Regions from separate parts of the Sediminibacillus dalangtanensis genome, predicted to be linked through region 2. Evidence: a T-box and tRNA genes for the amino acid it is inferred to sense, from the RefSeq annotation. Region 2 holds a T-box; the other holds one or more tRNA genes.
The links. The T-box of region 2 lies ahead of proS (proline--tRNA ligase). A T-box ahead of a tRNA ligase gene usually reads a tRNA of that ligase, here a tRNA-Pro.
Positions count from the first base shown of each region.

Region 1: it has a tRNA-Pro gene. The T-box ahead of proS (proline--tRNA ligase) is inferred to sense a tRNA for this amino acid. The anticodon was not compared.

Region 1 is NZ_CP046956.1:4,064,938-4,074,774, reverse strand. It holds rRNA gene ERJ70_RS19795 (23S ribosomal RNA) at 1-1,749, opposite strand, end outside; rRNA gene ERJ70_RS19790 (16S ribosomal RNA) at 2,107-3,672, opposite strand; tRNA gene ERJ70_RS19785 (tRNA-Ala) at 3,760-3,835, opposite strand; tRNA gene ERJ70_RS19780 (tRNA-Pro) at 3,844-3,920, opposite strand; tRNA gene ERJ70_RS19775 (tRNA-Arg) at 3,925-4,001, opposite strand; tRNA gene ERJ70_RS19770 (tRNA-Leu) at 4,008-4,093, opposite strand; tRNA gene ERJ70_RS19765 (tRNA-Gly) at 4,109-4,183, opposite strand; tRNA gene ERJ70_RS19760 (tRNA-Leu) at 4,189-4,269, opposite strand; tRNA gene ERJ70_RS19755 (tRNA-Lys) at 4,397-4,469, opposite strand; tRNA gene ERJ70_RS19750 (tRNA-Thr) at 4,516-4,591, opposite strand; tRNA gene ERJ70_RS19745 (tRNA-Val) at 4,595-4,670, opposite strand; rRNA gene rrf (5S ribosomal RNA) at 4,675-4,790, opposite strand; rRNA gene ERJ70_RS19735 (23S ribosomal RNA) at 5,175-8,092, opposite strand; rRNA gene ERJ70_RS19730 (16S ribosomal RNA) at 8,450-9,837, opposite strand, start outside.
Region 2 is NZ_CP046956.1:231,390-241,226, reverse strand. It holds gene ERJ70_RS01310 (cold shock domain-containing protein) at 292-489, opposite strand; gene trhO (oxygen-dependent tRNA uridine(34) hydroxylase TrhO) at 781-1,755, shown strand; gene ERJ70_RS01300 (glutathione peroxidase) at 2,350-2,829, shown strand; gene ERJ70_RS01295 (hypothetical protein) at 2,873-3,094, opposite strand; gene proS (proline--tRNA ligase) at 3,268-4,707, opposite strand; T-box leader at 4,774-4,974, opposite strand; gene ERJ70_RS01285 (DMT family transporter) at 5,047-5,367, opposite strand; gene ERJ70_RS01280 (TetR/AcrR family transcriptional regulator) at 5,487-6,053, opposite strand; gene ERJ70_RS01275 (hypothetical protein) at 6,180-6,503, opposite strand; gene ribH (6,7-dimethyl-8-ribityllumazine synthase) at 6,696-7,163, opposite strand; gene ERJ70_RS01265 (bifunctional 3,4-dihydroxy-2-butanone-4-phosphate synthase/GTP cyclohydrolase II) at 7,183-8,388, opposite strand; gene ribE (riboflavin synthase) at 8,400-9,062, opposite strand; gene ribD (bifunctional diaminohydroxyphosphoribosylaminopyrimidine deaminase/5-amino-6-(5-phosphoribosylamino)uracil reductase RibD) at 9,063-9,837, opposite strand, start outside.

The DNA of each region.
Region 1 (9,837 bases), 270 kb from region 2:
ACCCCTTCTCCCGAAGTTACGGGGTCATTTTGCCGAGTTCCTTAACGAGAGTTCTCCCGATCACCTTAGGATTCTCTCCTCGCCTACCTGTGTCGGTTTGCGGTACGGGCACCTCTTTCCTCACTAGAGGCTTTTCTTGGCAGTGTGAAATCAGGAACTTCGGTACTTTATTTCCCTCCCCATCACAGCTTGAGATTGCCGGACGGATTTGCCTATCCGACTCTCTTACTGCTTGGGCGCACATGACCAGCAGTGCGCTTTCCTTATCCTTCTGCGTCCCCCCGTCGTTCAAACGGAAAGGAGGTGGTACAGGAATATCCACCTGTTGTCCATCGCCTACGCCTTTCGGCCTCGGCTTAGGTCCCGACTAACCCTGAGCGGACGAGCCTTCCTCAGGAAACCTTAGGCTTTCGGTGAAAGAGATTCTCACTCTTTTTTCGCTACTCATACCGGCATTCTCACTTCTAAGCGCTCCACCAGTCCTCACGGTCTGACTTCGCTGCACTTAGAACGCTCTCCTACCATTGTTCGCAAGAACAATCCGCAGCTTCGGTGATACGTTTAGCCCCGGTATATTTTCGGCGCAGAGTCACTCGACCAGTGAGCTATTACGCACTCTTTAAATGATGGCTGCTTCTAAGCCAACATCCTGGTTGTCTAAGCAACTCCACATCCTTTTCCACTTAACGTATACTTTGGGACCTTAGCTGGCGGTCTGGGCTGTTTCCCTTTCGACTATGAACCTTATCACCCATAGTCTGACTCCCAAGATCGAGTGGCTGGCATTCGGAGTTTGACTGAATTCGGTAACCCGATGAGGGCCCCTAGTCCAATCAGTGCTCTACCTCCAGTACTCAACTCTTGAGGCTAGCCCTAAAGCTATTTCGGAGAGAACCAGCTATCTCCGTGTTCGATTGGCATTTCACCCCTACCCACACCTCATCCCCGCGTTTTTCAACACGCGTGGGTTCGGGCCTCCAGTCAGTGTTACCTGACCTTCACCCTGGACATGGGTAGATCACACGGTTTCGGGTCTACGACCCCCTACTCTATTCGCCCTGTTCAGACTCGCTTTCGCTGCGGCTCCGTCTATCCGACTTAACCTTGCAGGAGATCGTAACTCGCCGGTTCATTCTACAAAAGGCACGCCGTCACCCATTAACGGGCTTCGACTACTTGTAGGCACACGGTTTCAGGTTCTCTTTCACTCCCCTTCCGGGGTGCTTTTCACCTTTCCCTCACGGTACTGGTTCACTATCGGTCACTAGGGAGTATTTAGCCTTGGGAGATGGTCCTCCCGGATTCCGACGGAATTCCTCGTGTTCCGCCGTACTCAGGATCCACTCCGGAGGAAACAATCTTTCAACTACAGGGCTCTTACCTTCTTTGGCTGATCGTTCCAAATCGATTCACTTAAATTGTTTCTTGGTAACTCCGATGGAGTGTCCTACAACCCCAGAGAGCAAGCTCTCTGGTTTGGGCTGTTTCCGTTTCGCTCGCCGCTACTTGGGAAATCGCATTTGCTTTCTCTTCCTCCGGGTACTGAGATGTTTCAGTTCCCCGGGTCTGCCTCACTTATCCTATGAATTCAGATAAGCGTCCTGCCCCATTACGGGCAGGGGGTTCCCCCATTCGGAAATTCCCGGATCAATGCCTACGTACGGCTCCCCGAGACATATCGGTGTTTGTCCCGTCCTTCATCGGCTCCTAGTGCCAAGGCATCCACCGTGCGCCCTTCTTCACTTAACTTATCGTTCGTGAATGACGTGTTACTTCAATGTCGTTGAATGTCTTGCATAGTCTAGTTCCGGCTCCTGCTGAGCAGTCGCCTTCACTTCCTATTTATCTTATCTAGTTTTCAAGGTACAAGTAATTAAGGGAATTGATCCCTCAAAACTGAACCAAACAACCAAGTATGTCCTGTGTTTAGCTCGTAAGAGCTATTCCTGTCCAGCTCCAGCACCCAGCGACTAGCACAACTTCCCTCACCTCCGTACGATAAGTCAACATCAGCTCACGCTGTTCGCTGTGTTTCCTTTATCTCCTTCGGTTCAGTCCAGTTTGTACGTCGCTACCCGGGTGCTTTCGCCTTTCGTATATCCTTAGAAAGGAGGTGATCCAGCCGCACCTTCCGATACGGCTACCTTGTTACGACTTCACCCCAATCATTGGCCCCACCTTCGGCGGCTGGCTCCAAAAAGGTTACCTCACCGACTTCGGGTGTTGCCAACTCTCGTGGTGTGACGGGCGGTGTGTACAAGGCCCGGGAACGTATTCACCGCGGCATGCTGATCCGCGATTACTAGCGATTCCGGCTTCATGCAGGCGAGTTGCAGCCTGCAATCCGAACTGAGAATGGTTTTATGGGATTTGCTTCACCTCGCGGTTTCGCTTCCCTTTGTACCATCCATTGTAGCACGTGTGTAGCCCAGGTCATAAGGGGCATGATGATTTGACGTCATCCCCACCTTCCTCCGGTTTGTCACCGGCAGTCACCCTAGAGTGCCCAACTGAATGCTGGCAACTAAGGTCAAGGGTTGCGCTCGTTGCGGGACTTAACCCAACATCTCACGACACGAGCTGACGACAACCATGCACCACCTGTCACTCTGTCCCCGAAGGGAAACCTCTATCTCTAGAGGGGTCAGAGGATGTCAAGACCTGGTAAGGTTCTTCGCGTTGCTTCGAATTAAACCACATGCTCCACCGCTTGTGCGGGCCCCCGTCAATTCTTTTGAGTTTCAGCCTTGCGGCCGTACTCCCCAGGCGGAGTGCTTAATGCGTTAACTTCAGCACTAAGGGGCGGAAACCCCCTAACACCTAGCACTCATCGTTTACGGCGTGGACTACCAGGGTATCTAATCCTGTTCGCTCCCCACGCTTTCGCGCCTCAGCGTCAGTTACAGACCAGAGAGCCGCCTTCGCCACTGGTGTTCCTCCACATATCTACGCATTTCACCGCTACACGTGGAATTCCGCTCTCCTCTTCTGTACTCAAGTTCCCCAGTTTCCAATGACCCTCCACGGTTAAGCCGTGGGCTTTCACATCAGACTTAAGGAACCGCCTGCGCGCGCTTTACGCCCAATAATTCCGGACAACGCTTGCCCCCTACGTATTACCGCGGCTGCTGGCACGTAGTTAGCCGGGGCTTCCTCGTCAGGTACCGTCAAGGTACCGCCTTGTTCAAACGGTACTTGTTCTTCCCTGACAACAGAACTTTACGATCCGAAGACCTTCATCGTTCACGCGGCGTTGCTCCGTCAGACTTTCGTCCATTGCGGAAGATTCCCTACTGCTGCCTCCCGTAGGAGTCTGGGCCGTGTCTCAGTCCCAGTGTGGCCGATCACCCTCTCAGGTCGGCTACGCATCGTTGCCTTGGTAGGCCATTACCCTACCAACTAGCTAATGCGCCGCGGGCCCATCTGTAAGTGACAGCCAAAAGGCCGCCTTTCAACCTTCCTCCATGCGGAGGAAGGTATTACCCGGTATTAGCCCCGGTTTCCCGGAGTTATCCCGATCTTACAGGCAGGTTGCCCACGTGTTACTCACCCGTCCGCCGCTCGTTCCACAGGCTTCACCCCGAAGGGATCTGCCTGCTTCCCGCGCTCGACTTGCATGTATTAGGCACGCCGCCAGCGTTCGTCCTGAGCCAAGATCAAACTCTCCATAAATGATGAGCTTGCTTGCTCGTTCAAAAACTAGCTTGTATATCTTGCTTGACATACTGGTTGTTTTGTTCAGTTTTCAAGGATCAAAAGTGGTGGAGCCTAGCGGGATCGAACCGCTGACCTCCTGCGTGCAAAGCAGGCGCTCTCCCAGCTGAGCTAAGGCCCCTTTATAGATGGTCGGGAAGACAGGATTTGAACCTGCGACCCCTTGGTCCCAAACCAAGTGCTCTACCAAGCTGAGCTACTTCCCGATAATGGCGCGCCCGAGAGGAGTCGAACCCCTAACCTCTTGATCCGTAGTCAAACGCTCTATCCAATTGAGCTACGGGCGCCCTAAGTGCCGAGGGCCGGACTCGAACCGGCACGGTAGAAACCTACCGCAGGATTTTAAGTCCTGTGCGTCTGCCAATTCCGCCACCTCGGCATGGCATGAAAGAACTGGAGCGGAAGACGGGATTCGAACCCGCGACCCCCACCTTGGCAAGGTGGTGTTCTACCACTGAACTACTTCCGCGTTAATGCGGGTGGAGGGACTTGAACCCCCACGTCGAAGACACTAGATCCTAAATCTAGCGCGTCTGCCAATTCCGCCACACCCGCTCGTTATAATATTTTGAAGTGATGAGCCATGGAGGATTCCGACGCCACAGGCTAGTCCTTGCACCACTGAATGGTGATGAAAAGCAAGGGGAACCACAGGTGAGAATCCAAACCATAACTTCTTTGATGAGCCATGGAGGATTCGAACCTCCGACCCTCTGATTAAAAGTCAGATGCTCTACCAACTGAGCTAATGGCTCATGGATTAACCAATGAAATATTAAATCATTTAGTACATAGAAAAACTGGTGCCGGCCAGAGGACTTGAACCCCCAACCTACTGATTACAAGTCAGTTGCTCTACCAATTGAGCTAGGCCGGCAAATGGTGGAGGATGCAGGGCTCGAACCTGCGACCCCCTGCTTGTAAGGCAGGTGCTCTCCCAGCTGAGCTAATCCTCCAAAAGCCTGGCGACGTCCTACTCTCGCAGGGGCAAAGCCCCAACTACCATGGGCGCTGGAGAGCTTAACTGCTGTGTTCGGCATGGGAACAGGTGTGGCCTCTCCGCTATTGTCACCAGACAATATGTAATTTTAAGGACAAGATATATTATATAAACATTAAGACTAAAAAGCAAGCCTTTTTTAAATGTATTTAACACTTGTTCCTTCAAAACTAGATAAGAAGGAAGACATCAACGAACTTCACACGTTTGAATCCAGCTCTGCGGGCTAGATGCTCGCGTCATAAGTCATTCCCCTACAAGCCCATAAAGCAGGGCTTTTCGGTGACTGGCTTATGCGTGTCGCATCTGACCAAGCCCGCGACGCTTTTTGTTTTAATCCAGTTACGGCTCCTAACAGCTAGTGTATAGTTCATCCAGCTTTTCGTACGCTCAAAGCGGCGTACTACCATCTGGCTGATCTATCCATACGCTGTTGACCAGTCGCCTTCACTTTTTGTTTTAAGTTAAGTCCTCGATCGATTAGTATCCGTCAGCTGCACGTGTCACCACGCTTCCACCTCGGACCTATCAACCTCATCGTCTCTGAGGGATCTTACTCATTTAAAATGATGGGAAGTCTCATCTAGAGGTGGGCTTCATGCTTAGATGCTTTCAGCACTTATCCCTTCCACACGTAGCTACCCAGCTATGCTCCTGGCGGAACAACTGGTACACCAGCGGTGTGTCCATCCCGGTCCTCTCGTACTAAGGACAGCTCCTCTCAAACTTCCAACGCCCACGACGGATAGGGACCGAACTGTCTCACGACGTTCTGAACCCAGCTCGCGTACCGCTTTAATGGGCGAACAGCCCAACCCTTGGGACCGACTACAGCCCCAGGATGCGATGAGCCGACATCGAGGTGCCAAACCTCCCCGTCGATGTGGACTCTTGGGGGAGATAAGCCTGTTATCCCCGGGGTAGCTTTTATCCGTTGAGCGACGGCCCTTCCATACGGCACCGCCGGATCACTAAGCCCGACTTTCGTCCCTGCTCGACTTGTAGGTCTCGCGGTCAAGCTCCCTTCTGCCTTTACACTCTGCGAATGATTTCCAACCATTCTGAGGGAACCTTTGGGCGCCTCCGTTACTCTTTGGGAGGCGACCGCCCCAGTCAAACTGCCCACCTGACACTGTCTCCGGACCGGATCACGGTCCTGGGTTAGAAGGTCCGTACAGCCAGGGTGGTATCCCACCGGCGCCTCCACCGAAGCTAGCGCTCCGGTTTCTAAGGCTCCCACCTATCCTGTACAAGCTGTACCAACATTCAATATCAGGCTACAGTAAAGCTCCACGGGGTCTTTCCGTCCTGTCGCGGGTAATGCGCATCTTCACGCATAGTATAATTTCACCGGGTCTCTCGTTGAGACAGTGCCCAAGTCGTTGCACCTTTCGTGCGGGTCGGAACTTACCCGACAAGGAATTTCGCTACCTTAGGACCGTTATAGTTACGGCCGCCGTTTACTGGGGCTTCGGTTCAACGCTTCGCCTTGCGGCTAACGCGTCCCCTTAACCTTCCAGCACCGGGCAGGTGTCAGCCCCTATACTTCGCCTTACGGCTTCGCAGAGACCTGTGTTTTTGCTAAACAGTCGCTTGGGCCTATTCACTGCGGCTTCTCGCAAAAGAAGCACCCCTTCTCCCGAAGTTACGGGGTCATTTTGCCGAGTTCCTTAACGAGAGTTCTCCCGATCACCTTAGGATTCTCTCCTCGCCTACCTGTGTCGGTTTGCGGTACGGGCACCTCTTTCCTCACTAGAGGCTTTTCTTGGCAGTGTGAAATCAGGAACTTCGGTACTTTATTTCCCTCCCCATCACAGCTTGAGATTGCCGGACGGATTTGCCTATCCGACTCTCTTACTGCTTGGGCGCACATGACCAGCAGTGCGCTTTCCTTATCCTTCTGCGTCCCCCCGTCGTTCAAACGGAAAGGAGGTGGTACAGGAATATCCACCTGTTGTCCATCGCCTACGCCTTTCGGCCTCGGCTTAGGTCCCGACTAACCCTGAGCGGACGAGCCTTCCTCAGGAAACCTTAGGCTTTCGGTGAAAGAGATTCTCACTCTTTTTTCGCTACTCATACCGGCATTCTCACTTCTAAGCGCTCCACCAGTCCTCACGGTCTGACTTCGCTGCACTTAGAACGCTCTCCTACCATTGTTCGCAAGAACAATCCGCAGCTTCGGTGATACGTTTAGCCCCGGTATATTTTCGGCGCAGAGTCACTCGACCAGTGAGCTATTACGCACTCTTTAAATGATGGCTGCTTCTAAGCCAACATCCTGGTTGTCTAAGCAACTCCACATCCTTTTCCACTTAACGTATACTTTGGGACCTTAGCTGGCGGTCTGGGCTGTTTCCCTTTCGACTATGAACCTTATCACCCATAGTCTGACTCCCAAGATCGAGTGGCTGGCATTCGGAGTTTGACTGAATTCGGTAACCCGATGAGGGCCCCTAGTCCAATCAGTGCTCTACCTCCAGTACTCAACTCTTGAGGCTAGCCCTAAAGCTATTTCGGAGAGAACCAGCTATCTCCGTGTTCGATTGGCATTTCACCCCTACCCACACCTCATCCCCGCGTTTTTCAACACGCGTGGGTTCGGGCCTCCAGTCAGTGTTACCTGACCTTCACCCTGGACATGGGTAGATCACACGGTTTCGGGTCTACGACCCCCTACTCTATTCGCCCTGTTCAGACTCGCTTTCGCTGCGGCTCCGTCTATCCGACTTAACCTTGCAGGAGATCGTAACTCGCCGGTTCATTCTACAAAAGGCACGCCGTCACCCATTAACGGGCTTCGACTACTTGTAGGCACACGGTTTCAGGTTCTCTTTCACTCCCCTTCCGGGGTGCTTTTCACCTTTCCCTCACGGTACTGGTTCACTATCGGTCACTAGGGAGTATTTAGCCTTGGGAGATGGTCCTCCCGGATTCCGACGGAATTCCTCGTGTTCCGCCGTACTCAGGATCCACTCCGGAGGAAACAATCTTTCAACTACAGGGCTCTTACCTTCTTTGGCTGATCGTTCCAGATCGATTCGCTTAAATTGTTTCTTGGTAACTCCGATGGAGTGTCCTACAACCCCAGAGAGCAAGCTCTCTGGTTTGGGCTGTTTCCGTTTCGCTCGCCGCTACTTGGGAAATCGCATTTGCTTTCTCTTCCTCCGGGTACTGAGATGTTTCAGTTCCCCGGGTCTGCCTCACTTATCCTATGAATTCAGATAAGCGTCCTGCCCCATTACGGGCAGGGGGTTCCCCCATTCGGAAATTCCCGGATCAATGCCTACGTACGGCTCCCCGAGACATATCGGTGTTTGTCCCGTCCTTCATCGGCTCCTAGTGCCAAGGCATCCACCGTGCGCCCTTCTTCACTTAACTTATCGTTCGTGAATGACGTGTTACTTCAATGTCGTTGAATGTCTTGCATAGTCTAGTTCCGGCTCCTGCTGAGCAGTCGCCTTCACTTCCTATTTATCTTATCTAGTTTTCAAGGTACAAGTAATTAAGGGAATTGATCCCTCAAAACTGAACCAAACAACCAAGTATGTCCTGTGTTTAGCTCGTAAGAGCTATTCCTGTCCAGCTCCAGCACCCAGCGACTAGCACAACTTCCCTCACCTCCGTACGATAAGTCAACATCAGCTCACGCTGTTCGCTGTGTTTCCTTTATCTCCTTCGGTTCAGTCCAGTTTGTACGTCGCTACCCGGGTGCTTTCGCCTTTCGTATATCCTTAGAAAGGAGGTGATCCAGCCGCACCTTCCGATACGGCTACCTTGTTACGACTTCACCCCAATCATTGGCCCCACCTTCGGCGGCTGGCTCCAAAAAGGTTACCTCACCGACTTCGGGTGTTGCCAACTCTCGTGGTGTGACGGGCGGTGTGTACAAGGCCCGGGAACGTATTCACCGCGGCATGCTGATCCGCGATTACTAGCGATTCCGGCTTCATGCAGGCGAGTTGCAGCCTGCAATCCGAACTGAGAATGGTTTTATGGGATTTGCTTCACCTCGCGGTTTCGCTTCCCTTTGTACCATCCATTGTAGCACGTGTGTAGCCCAGGTCATAAGGGGCATGATGATTTGACGTCATCCCCACCTTCCTCCGGTTTGTCACCGGCAGTCACCCTAGAGTGCCCAACTGAATGCTGGCAACTAAGGTCAAGGGTTGCGCTCGTTGCGGGACTTAACCCAACATCTCACGACACGAGCTGACGACAACCATGCACCACCTGTCACTCTGTCCCCGAAGGGAAACCTCTATCTCTAGAGGGGTCAGAGGATGTCAAGACCTGGTAAGGTTCTTCGCGTTGCTTCGAATTAAACCACATGCTCCACCGCTTGTGCGGGCCCCCGTCAATTCTTTTGAGTTTCAGCCTTGCGGCCGTACTCCCCAGGCGGAGTGCTTAATGCGTTAACTTCAGCACTAAGGGGCGGAAACCCCCTAACACCTAGCACTCATCGTTTACGGCGTGGACTACCAGGGTATCTAATCCTGTTCGCTCCCCACGCTTTCGCGCCTCAGCGTCAGTTACAGACCAGAGAGCCGCCTTCGCCACTGGTGTTCCTCCACATATCTACGCATTTCACCGCTACACGTGGAATTCCGCTCTCCTCTTCTGTACTCAAGTTCCCCAGTTTCCAATGACCCTCCACGGTTAAGCCGTGGGCTTTCACATCAGACTTAAGGAACCGCCTGCGCGCGCTTTACGCCCAATAATTCCGGACAACGCTTGCCCCCTACGTATTACCGCGGCTGCTGGCACGTAGTTAGCCGGGGCTTCCTCGTCAGGTACCGTCAAGGTACCGCCTTGTTCAAACGGTACTTGTTCTTCCCTGACAACAGAACTTTACGATCCGAAGACCTTCATCGTTCACGCGGCGTTGCTCCGTCAGACTTTCGTCCATTGCGGAAGATTCCCTACTGCTGCCTCCCGTAGGAGTCTGGGCCGTGTCTCAGTCCCAGTGTGGCCGATCACCCTCTCAGGTCGGCTACGCATCGTTGCCTTGGTAGGCCATTACCCTACCAACTAGCTAATGCGCCGCGGGCCCATCTGTAAGTGACAGCCAAAAGGCCGCCTTTCAACCTTCCTCCATGCGGAGGAAGGTATTACCCGGTATTAGC
Region 2 (9,837 bases):
CTTTCCTCCTCCGTGTTTTAACAGTAAAGCTTACTAATCAAATGTAGTCAATTACTATTTTATCGTTTTTCCGCCCAGGACAAAAGGAGTATAGGCTAAAGCCGCCACGTCCTGTGGCAACGCCTGCATGACCCACATTGTTTGGGCCTCTGACAAGCTTAAGCAAAGCCTCGAAGTGGCGGCCTTTTGCCCTCGAGGGGGTAAGCGCTGGAGCTAGACATCTCTGAAATTTATACTTTCTTATCTGTCAAAAAAAGCGCATCAACAGATGCGCTTTTTTGTAATAGCAGATTATAAAGGTTGAACATTGGACGCCTGCGGACCGCGATCGCCTTCGACAATGTCGAATTCGACTTCCTGGCCTTCATCAAGCGTTTTAAAACCTTCAGTCTGGATAGCCGAGAAGTGTACGAATACATCGTCGCCATCTTCTCTTTCAATGAACCCAAACCCTTTATCGGCATTAAACCATTTGACTTTCCCTGTCATGAAAAAACCTCCTTCTTACAAAAAATGCGGGTAACGGATTAAAGCTATTCCCTTACATCTCTTTATTGTGAAAGAAATGGGAACGAAATATTCAACTCCCACTTTCTTTTCTTTATTTTCATTTCCACTTTTCCCTTCACCTAAACCAGGTGATAGCTATGATTACCTTTAAATACAAGTTGATTTTTCTCTTAAACCTCTGTTAAAATATATGCTTGCAAGAGACAATGTTATAATAGATCCCACCCTACATTTATATCTTGCAAATATGAATTGATAGGTGGTAATAAAATGGAAAACCAAGAAAAGTATCAAGTATTATTGTATTATAACTATGTTCCAATCGATGATCCGGAGACCTATGCAGCCGAGCATCTCAAGTATTGTAAAGAACTCGGCTTGAAAGGTCGCATTCTGGTTGCCGAAGAAGGTATCAACGGCACGGTCTCTGGAACAGTGGAACAAACCAATAAATATATGGACGACATGCACGCTGATCCTCGTTTTGCCGAAATGGTCTTCAAAGTAGATGAATCTGACGGCCATGCGTTCAAAAAAATGCATGTACGTCAGCGTCCCGAGCTTGTTACACTCCGTCTCGAGGATGACGTTGACCCGAATGAAACAACCGGCCAATATTTAAGTCCCCAAGAATTTTATGAAGCCATGCGGGATGAAAATACGGTTGTTTTAGATGCACGGAATGATTATGAGTATGACCTTGGCCACTTCCGCGGTGCCATCCGTCCTGATATTGAAACATTCCGGGAATTACCTGAATGGGTGAAAGAAAATAAAGACAAATTAGAAGGCAAAAAAGTCCTTACCTACTGTACCGGCGGTATCCGCTGCGAGAAATTTTCTGGATGGCTGGTAAAGGAAGGATTTGAAGATGTCGGCCAATTACATGGCGGAATCGTTAGCTATGGAAAAGATCCGGAAGTACAAGGCGAGCTGTGGGACGGACAGCTTTACGTGTTTGATGAACGGATTTCCGTACCGGTCAACCGTAAAGAACATGTAGTAGTAGGAAAAGACTTCTTTGATGGGAAGCCTTGTGAACGCTATGTAAACTGTGCAAACCCTGAATGTAACCGCCAATTCCTTTGCTCAGAAGAGAATGAGCATAAGTACATGCGCGGATGTACGCATGAATGCCGTGTATCACCACGCAACATGTATGTGGAAGAGCACAATTTATCTGAGGAAGAAATCCAAGCAAGACTGGAAAGAATCGAACGTGAAGATGGAGTAGCCCATCAATAAGTCTGGTTTCCTTTCAAAGTGCTAATCAAGCGTTATCTAAAGAGGAACACCACATGTGAAAGACGGCCGTACTGGTCGTCTTTTTTTAAGGGGGAATTCTTGTTACATACTGTATGTGGTGATGCCCCTGCCTTGATTTAGATAATTGCTTAAAACTACGGTAAAAGATCGGGATAGAGTACAACCCCATTTTGTCACCGAATTATCGGGGATTAGTGATAGACTTTTATGGTAGCAAGCGGTTGGCTCTTTAGAGCGAAAAAGCGTAGCAGAGGAAATAAGCGAGACTCCTGCGGAAATACGGGCGATCGAGACCCCACAGCGGGCTTTGCGAGGAGGCTTGGGCGTTCGTCCGCGGAAAGCGAGTTTTATTTCCTCTGCGGCCTAAGTGTAATCGCTATTTTTATGGAATAAGCCTTTCGATAAAGAGTTGGTCGAGCAAAAAACCACCCCGCAGCATTTGCAGAGAAACGGGAAATCCGAGAGCTATACCCTGCATAAGGTGCCAAAAAGCTGGATTCTATAGAGATTTGAGCATCCTTTATCAGATCTGTTACTCGATTATGCTATCCTTCAATAAAGGAGGCGTTTTGCATGAACATATACGATTTTTCTGCCACTTCGATTTCAGGCGAAGAATTACCGCTTCAAAAGTATAAAGGAAAGGCGATGTTGATCGTCAATACGGCCAGCAAATGTGGATTTACACCTCAGTATCAAGGCTTGCAACAGTTGTATGATAAATTCCAGGATGATGGTTTAGTCGTGCTGGGCTTTCCCAGCAATCAGTTTATGAATCAGGAGCCAGGTTCAGAGGAAACAATCCAAACCTTCTGCGAAGTAAATTATGGGGTAACCTTTCCATTGTTCAGCAAAATCGACGTCAAAGGAAAAAACGCCCATCCACTTTTTGCTTATTTAAGTAAGCAAGCTCCTGGCATCCTTTCCGGACAAATCAAGTGGAACTTCACTAAGTTTTTAGTCGATAAGGACGGACATGTCGTTAAACGATACGCCCCGTCGACCAAACCAGAGAGTATAGAAACGGACATCCAACAGCTTCTTTCTTCCTAAAAGGCTGCGGCCTCCCCCCGAAGGGAGAAGCCGCAGCCTTAAGTTATTGATCTTTTTCCTTTTCTTTATCGGTTTCGATATCTTTATAAGAAGTCGTTTTCTTTCTGTCCGCTTTTTCATCTTTTTCTACCTGATCAATCGGGAAATCCTCCTGCGGTTCAGCAAACGTATCACGTTTATCCTGTTTTTCTTTGGACTCCTTGAACTTGATTTCATCCTTTTGGTCCGGGAGCATGCTGCCCCTCTCACGTTCCGACTTGTCCATGCTACCACCCTCCACTATGAAGTGTTTCTTTACTGTTCCCTTCAGGGGCAGGAGGACAAACCTGTTTCTGCGTCTTCCTTTTATGCTTTTTTTGATTAGCCATAGACCCCAGCAACTAGCGGAGACTTCCTTTGCCTCCGTACCGTGATTTTCGGGTATCCTCCGCTTTTTTATTAATATGCTTTAGCCCAGTAGACCAGCTCTTTTGCTGGTTTTTGGCAGCAGACACAGGTGTCCGCGACTTTTTCCTGTTCAAACGGGATACAGCGGGAAGTTGCGGTGGTTTCATCTTTTATTTGATCCTCGCATTGCTGATCTCCGCACCACATTGCTTTAATAAACCCGGGATTTTGCTCCAAATTCTGTTTGAACTCCTCCATGTTTGTCGCAACACTGGTTTTCTCTTCGCGATGCTTCTTGGCCTTTTCAAACAAGTTCCGCTGGATATCCTCCAACAATTCCGGGATGGCCTTTTCCAGTTCACCGATCGGTGTAAACAATTTCTCACCGGTATCTCTGCGGACCAATACAGCTTGCCCTTTTTCGATATCCTTCGGTCCGATTTCCAACCGGATCGGAACACCTTTCATCTCATACTCATTGAATTTCCAACCAGGCATCTTATCACTGGCATCGATGTCGACCCGGGCGATGTTGCCAAGCTGTTCTTTCAACTGATACGCCTTGTCGAGCACCCCTTCTTTATGTTGGGCGACTGGTACAATCATCACTTGCTTAGCGGCGATTTTCGGCGGGACTACCAGGCCGCGGTTATCCCCGTGAACCATGATCATGGCTCCGATCGATCTAGTCGTGAACCCCCAGGATGTTTGATGAACAGGCTGCAATTCACCCGCTTCATCGGTAAAGCGGATATCGAACGCTTCTGCAAAACCGGTCCCCAAATGGTGGGATGTTCCCGCCTGCAGTGCTTTCCCATCATGCATCAAGCTTTCAATCGTCAACGTATAAGCTGCCCCAGCAAACTTTTCTTTCTCTGTTTTCTTTCCTTTTAGAACAGGAATCGCCATGTAATCCTCGAAAACACTCGCATACACATCGAGCATTTGCCGTGTTTCCTTCGCCGCATCTTCTTCAGACGCATGACAAGTATGTCCTTCCTGCCACAGGAATTCAAGGGAGCGAAGAAACGGCCTGGTCGTTTTTTCCCAGCGCACAACGTTACTCCATTGATTGTACAGCTTTGGTAAATCGCGGTAGGAGTGAATGATTTTTGCATAATGCTCAGCAAAAAGCACCTCGGAGGTCGGACGGACAACCAGTCGCTCTTGTAGCTCTTCATCACCGCCGTGTGTTACCCAGGCAACCTCCGGAGCAAATCCCTCGATATGGTCTTTTTCTTTTTGCAGCATACTTTCCGGGATGAACAGTGGAAAATACATATTTTCATGCCCGGTTTCTTTTATTTTTGCATCGAGAATGTCCCGGATGTTTTCCCAAATTGCGTATCCTTCAGGTCTGATGATCATCGATCCTCGTACAGGACCGTAATCGACCAAGTCAGCCTGCTTTACGACGTCCGTGTACCATTGGGCAAAATCGTCTTCCATTGCGGTGACTTTTTCTACAAATTGCTTGTTCTTTTTGGCCATTTTCAACCACCTTTTCTTTTCCTATTTTCCGTTAGTACGTTGATAAACAAAAAACCCCGATCCCTAAAAAGGGACCGAGGTCTGGTGGTACCACCCTTGTTCACAGTTACCTGTGCACTCTTTCTTTGATAACGGATGTCTCCGCTTGTATCTTATCGATACTGAGCTCCAAGGCAGGTTCCTGGATAGCTGTACGGAAATTCTCACCAACCATTTCCTCTCTGCGGCACCGCTACTTCCAGTACTAATCCTTGTCATTGCTTTTCGTAAATTCAAATGTATAAATACTATATGAATTAACCGGCTCCTTGTCAAGTTGTCCAGGCTACGCGGTAAAGGTCAGGCCCCTTGTGGCATATTCAGGACCACGACACCAATTACAATAGCCGTCACTCCAACCAGCGTTTGAATAGAAAATTGCTCTTTCCAAAATACAATGCCAATCATCACGGTCATCACGGTGCCGATGCCGGCCCACAAAGCATAAGTAAGCCCCATTGGCAGTTCTTTCAACGCCAATGCCAGAAAATAAAAGGATGCACCATAACTCATGATCGCCATTACACCCGGAATCAGCTTTGTAAACCCTGCAGACATCTTCAACATCGAGCTTCCGACGATCTCACTGATAATGGCTCCTGCCAATAGTAAATATGCCATCTTGAATACCTCCCTGCTTCCGTTTTCTGATTTTCTTTCCCGGATTCCCGGTTAAAAAACCAATAAACTATAAACGTTTTTATCGTTTATTTATACAAAAATCAAAGAATAAAAGCGTCTTATCTTTTATTCTCTGGTACCAATCCATATAACAGGATATCGACAATTTGGGACAAAGCTTCTGCTACGGTTATGTTGTTTTTATTGAAAAAGTGCTGGTCTAACGTCGTATTGATTGCCTCGATCAGCACCTTCATGATAACAGGAATCGAGTAGTTGGAAACAATTTCACCCGTTTCGATGCCCTGCTCGATCAATTTCTGCAAATCATCCCAGTCTTCTTCCAGTGCATCTTCCATCTTCACCCATTGATCGGGATAATACCGTTTCATTTCATCCAGTATCGGGCGATCATAGATTTGGTGATATTCCGGCAGCACTTGCATCAATTGCTTGATTTTGTCGATGAATGAAATAGAATCATCAGCCATCAATTGATTCGTCTTCTGATCTGTCTCTTCTAAAATATTATCTACGATGGTTTCAATTATTTCTTCCTTCGAGGAAAAATGCTCATAAATCGTTTTTTTACTAATCCCTAGTTGGTTGGTAATATCATCTACCGTGAAACGCATCCCGCTTTGCTGTATTTCCTCGACAACCTGCTTGATAATTCTTTCTTTCACGCTATGACCCCTTCTAGATTATCTCCATGAATAAAATAAATCATGGAAACTTATTCAGTTTTTCTAGTTTCCATTTTATCTAGGTTTCTTCCAGTTGTCAAACTTTTCGTTTTTGCTGAAACACTGCTACCCTACTTGGCCGCCGTATCTTTCAGCGAGCTCATCGGCAAGCTCGGCAATTAGCTCGATATTCCATTCCGCCTTACGGTTATCCGCTATTTCCAGCCAAAGCCTTCCGTGTTTTGGCCAATAGGTGACCTCGAGTACCCCTTTTTGTCTTTCTTTTTTTGCGTGCCAATGGTAACAGCCTTTTTTTGTACTTAAGGTGGTTCTTTGGGTGATGGTCAAAGCAAAGCGCTCGATCAGTTCTTCGATTTCATCGCAAATGAACTGTTCATCCATAGGCTTTACATTGCCTAAATTACTTTCAAAGATTTCATACGTAATCACCGAATCCCTCCTATGGTTATCTTACCACTAGACAATCATCTTTGGGATATTGAAAAATATACGGCATTATTCCATCTGATTACTACGTTTCCTTGTGCTAGAGAATAACGTTGCTAAAAATTTTCCATCGAGCAGTAAAAAACCGCAAAACCCTCAAGGCAGGGCTGCCCGGTTTTCTTTGCATTTAGTGCTTCAAGCCAGGTTTTTCAACAAGTTGGCCATTTCTATTGCTGAAACAGCTGCTTCTGCTCCTTTGTTGCCGGCTTTTGTCCCGGCCCTTTCGATCGCTTGTTCAATCGTATCTGTCGTCAGCACCCCAAAAATAACCGGCAGATCCTCCTGTATGGAAACATTTGCTACTCCTTTTGAAACTTCACTGCTTACATAATCAAAATGTGGAGTCGATCCCCTGATAACCGTCCCTAGGGCAATCACCGCATCATACTTTTTGGAAGCAGCCATTTTTTTCGTAACCAACGGTATTTCGAACGCGCCAGGAACCCAGGCAACCGATACATCGTCTTCCGACACTCCGTGTCTCCTCAATGCATCCTGGGCACCGCTTAATAATTTGTTGGTGATGAACTCATTGAACCTTCCAACCACGATTCCGATCTTTAAATCTGTACCTACCAGGTTTCCTTCATAAACATTTGTCATTTTATTATCCTCCTTGAAATCAGTTGCTGCTGGGAAAATCAAATAAATGGTCAAGCTTTGCTTTTTTCGTTTGCAAGTATCTTTCATTGTTTTTGTTTGCCGGTATTTGGATTGCTTTTCTTTCCGTCACTTCCAACCCATAATCGCTCAACCCGGAAATTTTCCGCGGGTTATTGGTCAATAGCTGCAGCTTCCGGACGCCAAGGTCCTTTAACATTTGGGCACTAACTGCATAGTCTCGTAAGTCTGCTGGAAAACCCAGCTGGTGGTTTGCTTCGACAGTGTCAAAACCTTGCTCCTGCAGCTTGTAAGCCTTCAGTTTATTCAGCAAGCCAATTCCTCTACCTTCCTGACGCATGTATATCAGCACGCCAGTTCCAGCTGCCTCGATCTCTTGCAGAGCCTGCTCGAGCTGTGGTCCGCAATCACAGCGATGGGAACCAAAAACATCTCCCGTCAAACATTCTGAGTGAATCCGCACGAGGACAGGTTTCTCTGGACTTATCTCACCCTTGAAAAGGGCGAGGTGCTCCTTGCCTGTGAATTTTTCCGTGTAAGCAGTGAGATTAAATTCCCCATAGGCTGTCGGCAGCTTGATCGTTATTTCTTTATTGATCAAGATATCATTCACTTTACGGTAGGCAACTAAGTCTTGAATGGTGATCAGCGATAAGTCAAACCGTTCTGCCATTTTCTCCAACTCCGGCAGCCTCGCCATGGTGCCATCCCCGTTCATGATTTCACAGATCACGCCTGCGGGCTTAGAACCTGCAAGTTTCGCCAGGTCGACTGCAGCCTCCGTATGACCCGTACGCTCGAGAACACCGGCCTGTTTGGCGACCAACGGGAACACGTGACCCGGCCGTTTAAAAGCAGCCGCTTCTGTCTTCTCCTCAATCAATTTTTGGATGGTCAGTGCCCGGTCGTAAGCACTGATTCCTGTGTCGGTTTCCTCGTGGTCGATACTGATGGTAAACGCCGTTCCATAGGTGTCGCTGTTTTCTTCCACCATAGCCGGCAGACGCAATTTATCGGCCAGCTCTTTGTCCATCGGGGCACAGATGAGCCCCCTGCCTTCCTTGGCCATGAAGTTGATCGATTCAGGAGTGGCATGCTCTGCAAGCATAACCAAATCCCCTTCGTTTTCCCGGTTTTCATCGTCAACGACAATGACCATTTTTCCTGCCCGCAAGTCTTGTAATGCCTCGTCTATCGTTTGGAACATAACTAGTCCTCCTAATCTAAAAAGCCAAATTGCTGTAGTTTTTCCGCGGTTACTTTCCCGGCCGTTCCTTCTGCAGAAGATTGATATTTTGCCGCCAGGAGACGATCGATGTATTTTGCCAGCACGTCATATTCCAGGTTGACGGTTTCTCCTGTCTGCTTTTCAGCGAGAATGGTTGCCCGCTGCGTTTCGGGAATCAACGAGATCGTAAAAGCCGATGGATGGACGGCAAACACGGTCAAGGAAGTGCCGTCCACTGCGACTGACCCCTTTTCCGAAAGATATGGTATCCCCTCTGAGGAGACTTCGATGGTTATATAAACTGCATTTGCTTCTTTCCATTTATGGGTGATGATACCTACCGCGTCTACATGCCCGGAGACAAAATGCCCCCCGAATCGATCCTGAGCACGCATGGCCCGTTCCAAATTAACGTAAGTTCCAGGAGCGACATCGGACAGCGAGGAGGTACGGAATGTTTCGGGAATGATGTCCACCGTAAAGTCAGTCTCTTGAAAAGACGTGACGGTCAGACAGACACCATTCACCGAAATACTGTCGCCTATTCTCACATCGCTTGTCACCGTTTCAGCCGCTATGTTCATCGTCAACGACTCCTGCTTGCGATGAATGGATGTTACTTTTCCCTTTTCTTCGACAATACCAGTAAACAATCACTCCGCCTCCTTTTTTGGTATGGCAATGACTTTGAGGTCGCCGCCGATTTTTTCGACCGATTTAATGTCCAGCTGTTTTGCTTGTCCCATCCGTTCCGGCGAGACACCACCCACCACTGAAATGGCATCACTGCCACCAAGAAGGAGCGGAGCAATATACCAATGACACTCATCAAACAATCCTGTTTCGATAAAAGAGCCATGAACGGCACTTCCGCCTTCTACATAGACAGACTGAACACCCTCATCTCCCAGCAGTTTCAACACGGAGTCCAGTTCTACTTTCTTTGTGCCGAGCTGGAATACTTTCACATGCGGTTTTATCAGCTTGGATTGCTCCGTGTCGGCTGAGGAGCCACAAATCAACCACGTTGGCGCTTCGGGACTAGTCAGCAGGTGGCTGCCAGCAGGAATGCGCAAATCGCTGTCCAGCACAATACGGATCGGCTGTTTGCCGCCTTCCGGAAGCCTGACAGTCAGGCGCGGGTCATCTGCCATTACTGTTCCAATACCGACCAGAACAGCGTCATGAAGGTCACGCTGCCGATGAACATCCTCTCTTGCCGCTGCCGACGTGACCCAGCGGCTGTCACCAGTACTGGCTGCCGTTTTGCCGTCCAAAGTCATGGCCGCTTTCAATGTAACGAAAGGTGACTTTTCTCTGATTTGTTTAAAAAACCGGCGATTGAGCTCCACCGCCTTTTCCTGTCTCAAGCCCACTTCGACCTCGATTCCTGCCTGACGCAACCTTTCCACACCACGGCCCGCCACT